Regions from separate parts of the Burkholderia sp. SR8 genome, predicted to be linked through region 2. Evidence: riboswitches for the same ligand, from Rfam matches in the RefSeq annotation. Region 2 holds a riboswitch; each other region holds the start of a gene.
The links. Region 2 has a riboswitch for cobalamin ahead of Q3A80_RS05640 (TonB-dependent receptor domain-containing protein). Riboswitches for the same ligand answer to the same signal wherever they lie in the genome.
Positions count from the first base shown of each region.

Region 1: it holds a riboswitch for cobalamin, as region 2 does, so the genes downstream of both, cobA (uroporphyrinogen-III C-methyltransferase) here and Q3A80_RS05640 (TonB-dependent receptor domain-containing protein) in region 2, are expected to answer to the same signal.
Region 3: it holds a riboswitch for cobalamin, as region 2 does, so the genes downstream of both, cobG (precorrin-3B synthase) here and Q3A80_RS05640 (TonB-dependent receptor domain-containing protein) in region 2, are expected to answer to the same signal.

Region 1 covers NZ_JAULUC010000007.1:108,348-112,517, forward strand. The annotation lists gene Q3A80_RS11155 (TonB-dependent receptor) at 93-2,231, shown strand; cobalamin riboswitch at 2,301-2,535, shown strand; gene cobA (uroporphyrinogen-III C-methyltransferase) at 2,646-3,455, shown strand; gene Q3A80_RS11165 (cobalamin biosynthesis protein) at 3,452-3,829, shown strand; gene cobO (cob(I)yrinic acid a,c-diamide adenosyltransferase) at 3,863-4,170, shown strand, end outside.
Region 2 covers NZ_JAULUC010000003.1:314,724-318,893, forward strand. The annotation lists gene Q3A80_RS05635 (LysE/ArgO family amino acid transporter) at 1-366, shown strand, start outside; gene Q3A80_RS05640 (TonB-dependent receptor domain-containing protein) at 425-2,353, opposite strand; cobalamin riboswitch at 2,705-2,896, opposite strand; gene Q3A80_RS05645 (AraC family transcriptional regulator ligand-binding domain-containing protein) at 3,005-4,045, opposite strand.
Region 3 covers NZ_JAULUC010000007.1:84,332-88,501, reverse strand. The annotation lists gene Q3A80_RS11070 (precorrin-8X methylmutase) at 1-615, opposite strand, end outside; gene cobG (precorrin-3B synthase) at 608-1,981, opposite strand; cobalamin riboswitch at 2,089-2,277, opposite strand; gene cbiE (precorrin-6y C5,15-methyltransferase (decarboxylating) subunit CbiE) at 2,482-3,717, shown strand; gene Q3A80_RS11055 (cobalt-precorrin-5B (C(1))-methyltransferase) at 3,717-4,170, shown strand, end outside.

The DNA of each region.
Region 1 (4,170 bases), on a different contig from region 2:
TTCACCTGAACGAGATAAACTTTGCCCGACAACAACACGGCATTGACGCAACGGCAACGCGAGGCGGCTCATTCAGTGATCCTTGAATATTCATGTCAAAACGGCAGATATCCGGATGGCGTTTTCCTTTGCTGGCCCTTTCGCTGTGCTCGATTGCGGGCGTTGCGCCGTCCCCCCTCGCGGCGGCCGAGTTCGACGACGAACTGTCCGCGATCGACGTGCGCAGCCGCCGCCACCCGTACGATCCTCGTCCCGACAGCGTGAGCACGGCGACCCGCACCGCCAGCGACCCGCGTGACGTACCGCAAACCGTCGACAGCGTCTCGGTCGACGAAGCGCTGTCCTACGGCGGCCGCACGCTTGCCGATGCGCTGGCCGGCGTGCCGGGCATGTCGAACACGTCCGATACACGCTTCGATTCGTTCCGCATTCGCGGTTTTTCCGGCGCAGGCGACCTGCTGCTCGACGGGATGCGCGACGATGCGCAATACGTGCGCAGCCTCGGCAACATCGAGCGCATCGAAGTGCTGAAGGGGCCGGCCGCAGCGCTGTACGGGCGCGGCAGCGGCGGCGGCGTCATCAACCGGATCACCAAGCAACCGTTGCCGGAGAACTTCGGAAATGTCTCGGCCGCAACAGGCAGTGACGGACGTCTCGGCGCATCGGTCGATCTCAACCGGATGCTGTCCGGCGCATGGAGCATGCGGCTCAACGCCGGGCGTGAACATGCACGCAGCTTCCGCGACCACGTCGACGGCACACGCCAGTACGTCGCGCCTTCGATCAAATGGCAGGACGCGCGGCGAAGCTGGCTGCTGCAGTTCGAATACGACGCCTACAAGCGCGTGCCCGATCGCGGTCTGCCCGCGTCGGTCGCCGAGGTCGACGCGGCCGGCAGGCCGGTCGCGTTCTCGCTGCCGGCCGCGTCGCGGACGACGTTTTTCGGCGCAGCGGGCCAGGACACCATCCGCGACGCGAACATGAACTGGCGCTCGGTCTTCACCCACGCGCTCGGCGGCGACTGGCAGGTCCGGCACGCGCTGAGCGTGCTGGATCTGCACAGCACGTTCGACAATACCTACGTCACGCAGAGCTACGTCGCGAAACCGCGCGACTACCGACACGTGCCGCGTGCGCGCTACGTGCAGGACATGACGCATCTCAATGTGCAGACCGGCATCGAATTGAGCGGCAGGCTCGCGACAGGGCCGGCATTGCACGACCTGCTGCTCGGCATCGAATACGGTTGGCAACGGCGCGCGCCGAAGCTCCTGCAGGCGGGCGCGGCACCGGTCCCGATCACTGGACCGGACAGCGCCGTACCTGCCGGCTCGGCCCTCCGGCCGTTCGCGATGAACCGCCATCGTGTCAGCGACTATGCGGTCTTCGCGCAGGACCGGGTCGAGCTCGGACGATCGTGGAAGCTCCTCGGCGGCCTGCGCTGGGAACGCTTCGACGTCGATTCCAGCAACGTTCTGGACAACCTGCGCTCGCGGCGCACGACGACGGCGTGGGGCCCGCGGCTCGGCGTCGTGTGGTCGCCGGTCGCTGCGCACAGCATGTATGCGTCGTACAGCAAGAACTTTGCGCCGGTCGGCGGCGACCTGATCGGAATCACGCCGAACGCACGCGGCAATGCCAACGATCTCGGCCCGCAATACACGCGCCAATACGAAGTCGGCGTGAAAAGCGACTGGCGCGGCGGCGCACTGAGTACGACTCTCGCGCTGTTCCAGCTCGACCTGTACAACCGCCGCGTCGCCGATCCGATCCGGCCGGGATTTTTTGACCTGACCGGCCTCGAGCGCAATCGCGGACTGGAACTGGGCGTCGCGGGCCGGCTCGCGGGCGACTGGTTCGTGCGCGGCGGCATCGGATGGCAGCACGCGCGGGTGGTCGATGCCGAGCCGAAGTACGCGGGCAAGCGGCCGGCAGGCGTGTCGTCGTCGAACGGCAGCCTGTTCGTCAGCCACGCGCCGCTGCTCGGCTTTTTCGCGGAACTCGGGCTGATTTACGAAGGTGCGCGCCATGCCGAGCGGGACAATCTGCTCAAGCTGCCCGGCTACGTCCGCTGGGACGGCAAGGCCGGATACCGGACACGCGACCTCGAAGTGACGCTGGCGGCCGTCAACCTGACCGATCGCGACTATTACTCGAACGCGACGAGCACTGCGCAGATCATGCCAGGTTCGCCGCGGACGTTCACGCTGACGGCGGCGTACAGGTTCTGATCCCGGCGGCCCACGCGCCGGCCCCGCGCAGCCGGCGCGCCGGGCGGCTTGCATCGTGCAAGCCTGTGCTATCGTATGCGCCGCGTTCGGTGCTCGCATGCGCATTCCCGCGCATGCAGTTAAACGGGAAACAGGAGGCGGGAATCCGCCGGGCCTGTGCTGTCCCCGCAACGGTACGCCGCCCGCGCGCCGCGGTTCCCCCGCACGCGCCCAGGCCGCCCGCGATGCCACTGCCCGCCAGGGCGGGAAGGCTGCGGCCTGGCAAGCGGCCAGCCCGGATACCGGCCGACGCAAGGGGCGAGCCAAAGGCTCGCCGAACGCCCTGTCCGCGGGGGACGGATCGGGTGCGCATTCCGCCCGCGCGTGCGCGGGTTTCGCCCGATCCGCCATGCCCTGCCTGTCCGCCGGCCGCCGATGTGCCGCTCGCTGTCCCCTTTCCACCGCTACCGCACGGTGCGCGCCGTGCCGCGCCCGGTGAGCCGCGCCTGGCTCGTCGGCGCCGGCCCCGGCGACGCCGATCTGCTCACGCTGAAAGCCGTGCGCGCGATCGCCGCGGCCGACGTGCTGCTGGTCGACGATCTCGTGAACCCGGACGTGCTGCGCCACGCGCGCGCCGACGCGCGCATCGAGCATGTCGGCAAGCGCGGCGGCCATGCGTCGACGCCGCAGGAAGCGATTGTCGCGGCGATGCTCGCGCACCTGCGCGCGGGCCGCAGCGTCGCGCGGCTCAAGGGCGGCGACCCGTTCGTGTTCGGCCGCGGCGGCGAGGAACTGCTCGCGCTCGGCGCGGCCGGTTTCCCGGTCGAAGTCGTGAACGGCATCACGGCCGGGATCGCCGCGCCGGCCGCGCTCGGCATTCCGGTCACGCATCGCGGCGACGCGCAGGGCGTGATCTTCGTCACGGGCCACGGCGCGGGCGCCGACGAACCGGACTGGCGCGCGCTCGCCGCGACGCGGATGACGATCGTGATCTACATGGGCATTCGCCGGCTCGATGCGATCGCGGCCGCGCTGCGCGACGGCGGCCTTGCCGGCGACACGCCGTGCGCGGCGATCGAGAACGCGACGCGCGACGTGCAGCGGCACGTGCTCGCGACGCTCGATACGATCGTCGAACGCGTGAGCGCGACCGGCATCGGCTCGCCCGCGATCGTCGTGATCGGGCGCGTCGCGGCGCTCGCCGACGATCCGGCGGTGCGTGCCGCGCTCGGCACGCGTGCATGATGCGCGTCGCGCTCGGCGTCGGTTTCCGCGCGAACGTGAGCGCCGCGCAGCTCGACGCCGCGATTCGCGCGGCGCTCGCACAGTACCCGGACGCGGAGCCGGCCGTCGTCGCGACGCTCGCCGACAAGGCGCGTGCGCGGCCGCTGCGCACGCTGTGCGCGCGGCGCGGCTGGCCGCTCGTCGCATTCGACGCGGCGCAGCTCGCGCAGTGCACGGCGCCCGCGTCGAGCGGCCCGTCGGCTGCCGCGCTCGCGCGCTTCGGCGTGGCCGGCGTGGCCGAGCCGTGCGCGCAGCTTGCAGCGCCTGCCGGGCGGCTGCTCGGCCCCAAATCCATCGTGGGCGGCGTGACGGTCGCGCTCGCCGGCCCGCTCTGAACTTTTGTTTCGCTTTCGACAGGACGACTCCCGATGAAGACCGATGCCGAATCCCATCAGCGGATGACCGAACGCCGCCGCGCCGGCCATGAAAAGAAACAGGCCGCCGCCACGCAGGAAAAGGGCCTGCTGATCGTCAACACCGGCAACGGCAAGGGCAAGAGCACGGCCGCGTTCGGGATGGCCGTGCGCGTGCTCGGCCACGGGATGCGGCTCGGCGTCGTGCAGTTCATCAAGGGCGCGCTGCATACGTCCGAGCGCGATTTCCTCGGCGCGGTCGCGCAATGCGACTTCGTGACGATGGGCGACGGCTATACGTGGAACACGCAGAACCGCGACGC
Region 2 (4,170 bases):
CCTGCGGCCTCCGCGCCACCGGGCGGCTTGCCGCGCACGACCGTGCTGCGCGATTTCCTGACGACGTTCGGCCTCACGCTGTCGAACCCGATGACGATCCTGTCGTTCGTCGGTATCTTCGCGGCGCTCGGGCCGCTGGCGGGCACGGAGGCCGGCGCGATGGGCCCGACCGTGGCGTTGATGGTCGCCGGCGTGTTTCTGGGTTCCGCGATGTGGTGGCTGTGCCTGAGCAGCGCGAGCGCCGCGTTGCGCACGAGGATGTCGCTGACGTTCATGCACCGGTTGTCGCGCGTATCGGCCGTCGTGATTGCCGGGTTCGGCGCGATCCAGATGGTCGCCGGCGTGCGCAGCGCGGTCGGAGCCTGATGCGCACGTGACGCATCGACGCCCGCGACCGTGGGCGCCGATAGGCCGGCGGCGCGCGTCAGAACGTGTAGCTGACCTTGCCGAACGCGGTGCGGCCGAGCGTGTTGTAGCCGTATGCGGTCATGTACTGACGGTCGAACAGGTTCGACAGCGACGCGGACACCGTCAGATGCGCGTTGATCCGGTACGACGCGCGCAGGTTGACGGTCAGATACGACGGCAGATAGGTCGCGTTGGCCGGGTCGTCGAACGTCGTGCCGCCGTAGGTCAACGACGCGCCGGTGCTCAGCGCGTGCAGCTTCAGCTCGTCCCATGTGTGGTCGACGTTCACGCTGACGGTCTGCCGCGGCCGGCGGTTCAGCCAGCCGTCGTTGGTTTCGTCCTGTGGATTCAGAATCCCGATCGCGACGCTGACGGGCGTCGAGCGGCCGATCGTGCCCTTGTACGACAGGTCGATCCCGCGGATATGCGCGCGGCCGATGTTGACCGGCGAGAACGTCGCGGGGTTGTACGCGATCAGGTTGCTCACGCGCGTGTCGTAGATCGCGGCGCTGAAGGTGCCGTACGCGGTGTTCGCGTCGAGCGCGGCCTCGACCGTATTGCTGCGCTCGGGATTCAGGTCCGGATTGCCGTAACCGGGGTAGTAGAGGTCGTTGAACGACGGCAGGCGGAACGCGTTGCCGTACGACACACGTGCCGCATACGCCGGCGTGATCGCCCAGGACAGTGCCGCGTTGCCGGTGTTCACGGCTTTGCCCGCGATGATCTCGTGGCGGCCCGCGACGAACATCGTCACGCTGCCGAGCGTGGCCGACTGATGCAGCGAGAATGCGGAATCGTTGCGGGTCGGCACGCCGTCCGGCACGTCGACCGGCAGGAACGCCTGCTCGCGCGTGAAGTCGTACGCGAGCTTCGTCTCGCCCGACAGCGGCAGGCCGAACAGGTGGAAGCCATGTTCCTGGTGCGTGAGCGACGTCGACGTGCTGATGCGCTGCGAGTCGATCTGGTCGGTCGCGATGGCCGGATCGTTCGCATACAGGAACTGACGGTCGTTCGCATAACCGACCGACTGGTCGAATTGCGTGTCGGGCGTGATGTCGAGATGGAACGCGATGCCGGTCGTCAGTTGATGATCGAGCTCGCGGTTCGCGAAGCCCGCGTTGTCGAACGACAGGTCGGAGCGGTGGTACAGCGCGAACGTCGAGATCGACCAGTTGTCGCGCGCATAGCCGAGCCGCGCGTCGAGGTCCTGCGCGTGATACGGGTTGCGGCCGTTCTCGTGGTACGGCAACACGGGCCGCGTCGAATCGATGCCGGCCGTGTTGTAGTCGTGCAGCCCGAGCGCGTACGTGAGGCCGCCGAGGGCGGCGAGCGGCCCCGTCGACGGCACGGTGCCCGACGTGCGCAGCTGCGTGTCGAAGGTCTTGTTCGAGCCGCCGCCGAACGACACGGTGGTCTGGTTCGGCTGGCCGGCCGCGCGGCGCGTGAACAGCTGCACGACGCCGCCCATCGCGTTCGCGCCGAACGAGGCGGCGGCCGGCCCCGAAATCACCTCGACGCGCTCGAACGCGTCGGTCGGCAGGTCGGCCCACGGCGCGACGCCGGTGGTCGGCGAACCGATCCGGATCCCGTCGATGAAGGCCGCGACCTGGCTGGCCGACGAGCCGCGGATGCTGACCGACGCGGACGAGCCCGGGCCGCCGTTCTGCGACACGGTCACGCCCGGCAGCGTCGCGAGCGCCTGCGTGATGCTCGGGTCGCTCGGCGACAGGCGGTCGAGATCGGCACGCGTGAGCACCTGCGTCGTCGCATAGCGCTGGTCGAACGACTCGGGCAGGTGCCGCGTGTCGGTCACGGTGATCGTCGGCAGGTCGGTGGCGTCCGCGGGCTGCGGCGGCTGCGCGAGCGCCGCGTCGCCGGCGGCATGCGCGAGCGGGGACAGCAGCGCCGTGGCGGCGGACGTGGCGAGAAGGTGGCGAAGGTTCATGGGGCAGCGAAACGTGATCGTGTTGCGGGTACGGCGAGCGTATGCGGGGCGCGGTGCGGCCCGTGCGGGTTCGTCGGGCGGGTCATCGCGCGGCCGGGCAGTGCGGGCGAGCGCGGCGCGTGTCGTCGTCGCACGTGCGGCACTCGCCGGGCACAGCCGGCGGCGCGGCGCGGCACACGGGCGCGGCCCGGCCGCGCATGCGGGCGGCGTGGCGGCGCGATGCTTCCGGCGGGGAAGCGGATCCGGCAAGTACGGACATCGGAAGGGTCCTGAGGTCGGGCCGTCCATGCAACGGGGCGCCCGCCAAAGGCGGTGCCTGGCGCGCCGGGACACCCCGCCCGGTGCGGCTGCTTGGACCTCGGGTCGATGGCAGGTCTCCTGGCTCGCGGGTCGTTATGCGCGCCGGCCTTCCCGGTCTCCCAGTGGCATGCGGTGGCGCGGATTCGCCGCTTACAGTTGCGGGGGCAGCCGCAGATTCGAGGCATGGCCTCCCTGCGTTCCCTTTTGATCCCGTCTCCGGGAACCATCAGCGCGCAAGCGTAATGGCGAGCGCTTGCGGGCGTCAATTGCCCGGCAGCGCGCGGTGCGAAAAAACGTCAGTGTTCGCGGGACGCTTTCCGGAACCGTGCTTTTGCGTATGCGGGCCCCGATTCACGTCGGACGAAGCGGGGCGGCACCACCGCCGTTGCGCCGGAACCGGCTTGGCGCGACGCCCGTCCACCGCACGAACGCGCGCCGAAATGCTTCCTCGCCGCCGAATCCCAGATGCGCGGCGATCCGCGCGACCGGCCAGTCGGATTCGCGCAGGCAGCGCCGCGCGACGTCGGCGAGGCACTGCTCGCGCAACAGGTGATAGCCGCTGCGTTCGGCGGCCAGCCGCCGCCGCAACGTCGCTGCGCTGACGCCGAGCCACGCGGCCAGCTCCGCGAGCGCGGGCAGCGCCTGCTCGCGCGCGAGCGCCGCGTCGAGAAAGCCGCGCACCTGCTGCGTCCACGACACGACGGCCGGCGCCGCATCGATCAGACGAAACGGGAAATCGACGAGGAACGCGGCCAGTTCGCCCGGCTGGCGCACCACGCGAGCATCGAGCCGTGCCGCGTCGAACGCGAAGCCGTAGGTAGCGCGGCCCACGTCGACCGGCGCGTTGAACAGCCCGAGCAGCGGCATCGCGTCGTCGCGGCGCGGATGGGCCAGCCACACGTCGTGCGGCCGCAGCGGCTGCCCGATCAACCAGCCGAACAGCTGCAGATAGCAGAACAGGCCCGTCAGGTCGACGAGGCATGCGGCCGGGCTGCGCGTACGGCGCAGCGAATCCATCCGGAACGCCGCCTGCCCGTCGCGCACCGTCAGCGACAGCGCGCCGGCGCGCGGCGTCAGCATCGCGCAGAACTCGGCCGCGCAGCGGATCGCGTCGGCGAGCGTCGCGCAGCTGAGCAGGCAGCGGCACATCAGGTCGACTTCCTGCTTGCGCATCGGCGGATGGCCGTTGCCGCGCGCGACCTGCGCCTCGAGCCGCTCGATCGCGTCGCGATACAGCGCGACGAAGCCGTCGCGCGTCGGCATTGCCGACGGCGCGGCCGAGGTCCCGCGCGATTGCTCCGGCAGCGCGCCGCTGCGCGTCAGCTCGTCGAGCAGGCGGGCGCCGAGGCCCGGTAGTACGCGCCCGCGGGCCGGCATTGCGTGCTGTTTCATGTGTGTTCCGTTTTGAACGCGATGACAGGGGCCGATGAGCGCGCCGGTAGGGGTTGGCCGCGCGCCGCCACGCAAGAATGCTATCCACGCCGGCCGCATCCGGCCTCGCCGGAACGGCGTAGGCG
Region 3 (4,170 bases), on a different contig from region 2:
CGTCGCGAGTGCGTTGACGGCGGCGGCGGCCATCGCGCTGCCGCCGCGGCGGCCGAGCAGCGCGACGTACGGCACGCCGCGGCTGTCGGCGTCGAGCATCGCCTTCGACTCCGCGGCACCGATGAAGCCGACCGGAAAGCCGAGGATCAGCGCGGGGCGCGGCGCGCCGGCGTCGATCATGTCGAGCAGGTGGAACAGCGCGGTCGGCGCGTTGCCGATCACGACGACGCTGCCGGCCAGGTGCGGGCGCCACAGTTCGAGCGCGGCGGCCGAACGCGTGTTGCCGAGTTGCCGCGCGAGATCGGGGACTTCCGGTTCGCCGAGCGTGCAGATCACGCGATTGCCGGCCGGCAGCCGCGCGCGCGTGATGCCTTCGGCGACCATCTTCGCGTCGCACAGGATCGGCGCGCCGGCCGCGAGCGCGGTGCGGCCCGCCGTGCCGGCGCCGGCCGAGAAGCGCAGGTCGTACACGACATCGACCATCCCGCACGCATGGATCACGCGCACCGCGAGTTTCTCGAGATCGGGCGGAACCCGCGACAGGTCGGCCTCGGCGCGGATCGTCGCGAACGACTGGCGGTAGATTTCCTGCCCGTCGCGAATGTAGTCAAGCATCGGTGGTGTCCTGGCTGTGCCGCGCGCCCGTCAGTCGGGCCGCGGCCTGGTCAATCGTCAGATGGCGCGCGAGCGGGGCGCCGAGGCCCGCGCCGGCGTCGCGCCGGTAAAGATCGTAGTGCGCGGGCGCGACCGCGACGAGCGTGTGCGTCGCCGGATGCGGCAGCGCGCAGTGGCGCTCGCAACCGGTCACGTGCACGTCGAGCGGATGGCCGACGCGCGCGGCGAGCGCGAGCGCATCGCGTTTCGTATCGGCGTGCGACTTCGCGCAGCCCGCGCTGCCGGCGCACGCGACCAGCGCCGCGAGCGGATCGGACGGCGTGCACACGAGACCGAGCGCCGCCAGCGCGTCGAGCACGGCAGCCGCGCGTTCGTGGCGCACGCCGTGCACGAACACGCCTTGCCACGGCGTCATCGTCAGCGTGCCGTCGCCATCGGCTTCGGCCAGGGCCGCGAGCCGTTCCAGCTGCGTCGCGTCGAGCCGCCCGAGCACGAACTGCGCGCCGACGCTGCAGCGGTTCGCGTCGCGCGACGCTCGCGCGCCGAAGCGCAGCGCGGCGTCGGCATGCGGCCGGCGCCAGCCGGCCAGTGCGCGATCGGCTTCGAGCGGGAAGGGCGCGTAATGCTGCGCGCGCGCGCGCAATGCCGGTTCGGCGCCGCTCGCGAGCAGCGCACGCATCCGCGTGACGTCGGCCGGCGCCAGATCGAGGAACGCGAGCAGCAACGCGCGCACGAGCGCGACGGCCTGGTCGGGCGCGACGTCCAGCGAAGCGGGGCGGTCGTCCGGCGCGACGGGCGGGCAGCCGGCCAGGCCCGCGGCCATGCGCAGCGCGCCGTCGCCGCGGCGCCAGGCGGCGAGCCAGATGTCGTGCGGATGATCGAGCGCCGCGACGGATTCGCCGCCGTCGAGCTGGATCGCGAATTTCGGCGACAGTTCACCGCGGCGCGGCTCGCGCGCGAGCATGTCGAGCAACGGCGTGGCGAGTGCGCGGCTGTCGAGCAGCGCGTGGGGATCGCGCCCGGCGAGCGGGCTGAGCATCAGGTTGCGGACGTCGTCGCTCGCGGCGAGCGCGGCGCGGCTGTCGTTCGTGACGGCGGCAGCGCCATCGGCGCTCGGGCGCGGGCCGAGCCCCGCATCGAGCAACGCGTCGGCCAGCGCATCGGCCGCGCCGTCGCGGATGCCGCGCAGCTGGAGATTCGCGCGGTTGGTCGCGTCGATCGCACCGGAACCGTACGCGCGGGCCGCTTCGGCGATCGCGCGCGCCTGCCGTGCGTCGACGCTGCCGCCGGGCAGCTTGATCCGGCACAGTCCGCCGTCGGCGGCCGCGACGACGCGCACGAGCCCCGGGCAAGCCGACGGGCGCACGACAGGCGAGGCAGGATTCGAATCGGGGGCGGATCTCAACGGGATACCGGGACAGTGTCGCGCCGCGGCCAACGCATCGGTACACCCCGCCCGACGCCGACTGGCACGCACGCACTTTCAGGCCGGCAGGTCTCCTGGCTGACAGGTCGACGCCTGCTCCCGGCCTTCCCGGTGAAACCAGTGGCGTGAGGGGGAGATCGGCTCGCTGTCTACAGTTGCGGGGGCAGCCACAGCGGCGCGATGCGCCCTGTGTTCCCTCTTCGGCCCCGAAGGGCACCGGCGAACGAACGGCCGTAGGATACCCGATTTCACCGGCGCTTCGCGACCGCAGGACGGGCACCGCGCTTGCAGCGGAACACGGCCCGGCGGCGGCAACCCCGCAGATGAAACGCGCGGTGGAACACGGTACCATGCCGACTTTCGCAATGCGGACCGCCGCATCGGCGCCCTCACGGCCGCCGCGCGGCGACTCGATGGAACCGGACGATGGGGAAGGGTGCATGACGGCGTGGCTGACGGTAGTGGGCATCGGCGACGACGGTTACGCGGGGCTCGGTCGTAGCGCGCGGCGTGCGCTGCTCGATGCGACGCGGGTCGTCGGCGCGAAGCGGCATCTCGACATGCTGCCCGCGCGGCTGCGCGCCGAGCGCGAAGCGTGGCCGTCGCCGTTCGAGCTGTCGGGCCTGCTCGCGCGCCGCGGCGCGCCCGTGTGCGTGCTGGCGAGCGGCGACCCGATGCTGTTCGGCGTCGGCGCGACGCTCGCGCGTGCGCTTTCTCCGGACGAATGGCGCGTGCTGCCCGCGCCGTCGTCGCTGTCGCTGGCGGCCGCGCGGCTCGGCTGGGCGCTGCAGGACGTCGGCACGGTGTCGCTCGTCGGCCGTCCGCTCGCGACGCTCGCGCGCCACCTGCTGCCGGGCCGGCGCCTGTTCGTGCTGAGCGCCGACGGCCGCACGCCGGCGACGGTCGCCGCCGAACTCGCCGCACGCGGCTTCGGCCCGACCCGCATCAGCGTGTTCGAACATCTCGGCGGCCCGCTCGAGCGGCGCATCGACGGTCTCGCGCAGGACTGGAACATCGACGAAACCGCCGCGCTGAACCTCGTCGCGCTCGACTGCGAGGCCGGCCCCGATGCGCCGCGCCGCGCGCTGACGCCCGGCCTGCCCGACGACGCATACCGCCACGACGGCCAGCTCACCAAGCGCGACATGCGCGCGCTGACGCTCGGGCGCCTCGCGCCCGCACCCGGCGAACTGCTGTGGGACGTCGGCGCGGGCAGCGGTTCGATCGGCATCGAATGGATGCGCGCGCATCCGTCGTGCCAGGCGATCGCGATCGAGTCGCATGCGGAACGCCAGCGCTTCATCGAGCACAACCGCGACGCGCTCGGCGTGCCGGGCCTGCAACTCGTCGCCGGGCGCGCACCCGATGCACTGTCGGGCCTTGCTGCACCCGACGCGATCTTCATCGGCGGCGGTGCGACCGCGGCCGGCGTGCTCGGCGCATGCTGGTCGGCGTTGAAACCCGGCGGCCGGCTCGTCGCGAATGCGGTCACGCTGCAGGGCGAGCTCGCACTCGCCGCGTGGCGCGACGCGCACGGCGGCACGCTCACGCGCGTGTCGCTCGCGCATGCCGAGCCGCTCGGCCGCTTCGACACGTGGCGGCAGCCGTTGCCCGTCACGCTGTACGACGTGCGCAAGCCCGATTCCACCGGCACGGACCTCGCGGAACCCGCGTGATGCGCGACGAAACCCCCGAACAGCCGGCGCCGCTGCGCTTCGGCTACACGACCGGTAGCTGCGCGACCGCGACGTCGCTCGCGGCCGCGCGCCTGCTGCTGACGGGGCACGCGGACGATGCGGTCGAAATCGTGTTGCCGAAGGGGCAGCACGTGATGATGCGGCTCGAGTTCTGCCGGGCCACGGCCGACGGCGCCGAGGCCGGCACGATCAAGGATGCCGGCGACGATCCGGACGTCACGCACGGCGCGCTGATCTTCGCGCGCGTCGCGCTGGCCGCCGCGCCGGGCGTGCGCTTTCATGCGGGGCCGGGGGTCGGCACGGTCACGCGCGCGGGGCTCACGCTGGCGATCGGCGAACCGGCGATCAATCCGGTGCCGCGCCAGATGATGACCGCGCACCTCGACGCGCTCGCGGCCGAATGCGGCTATGCAGGCGGCTTTGAAGTAACGA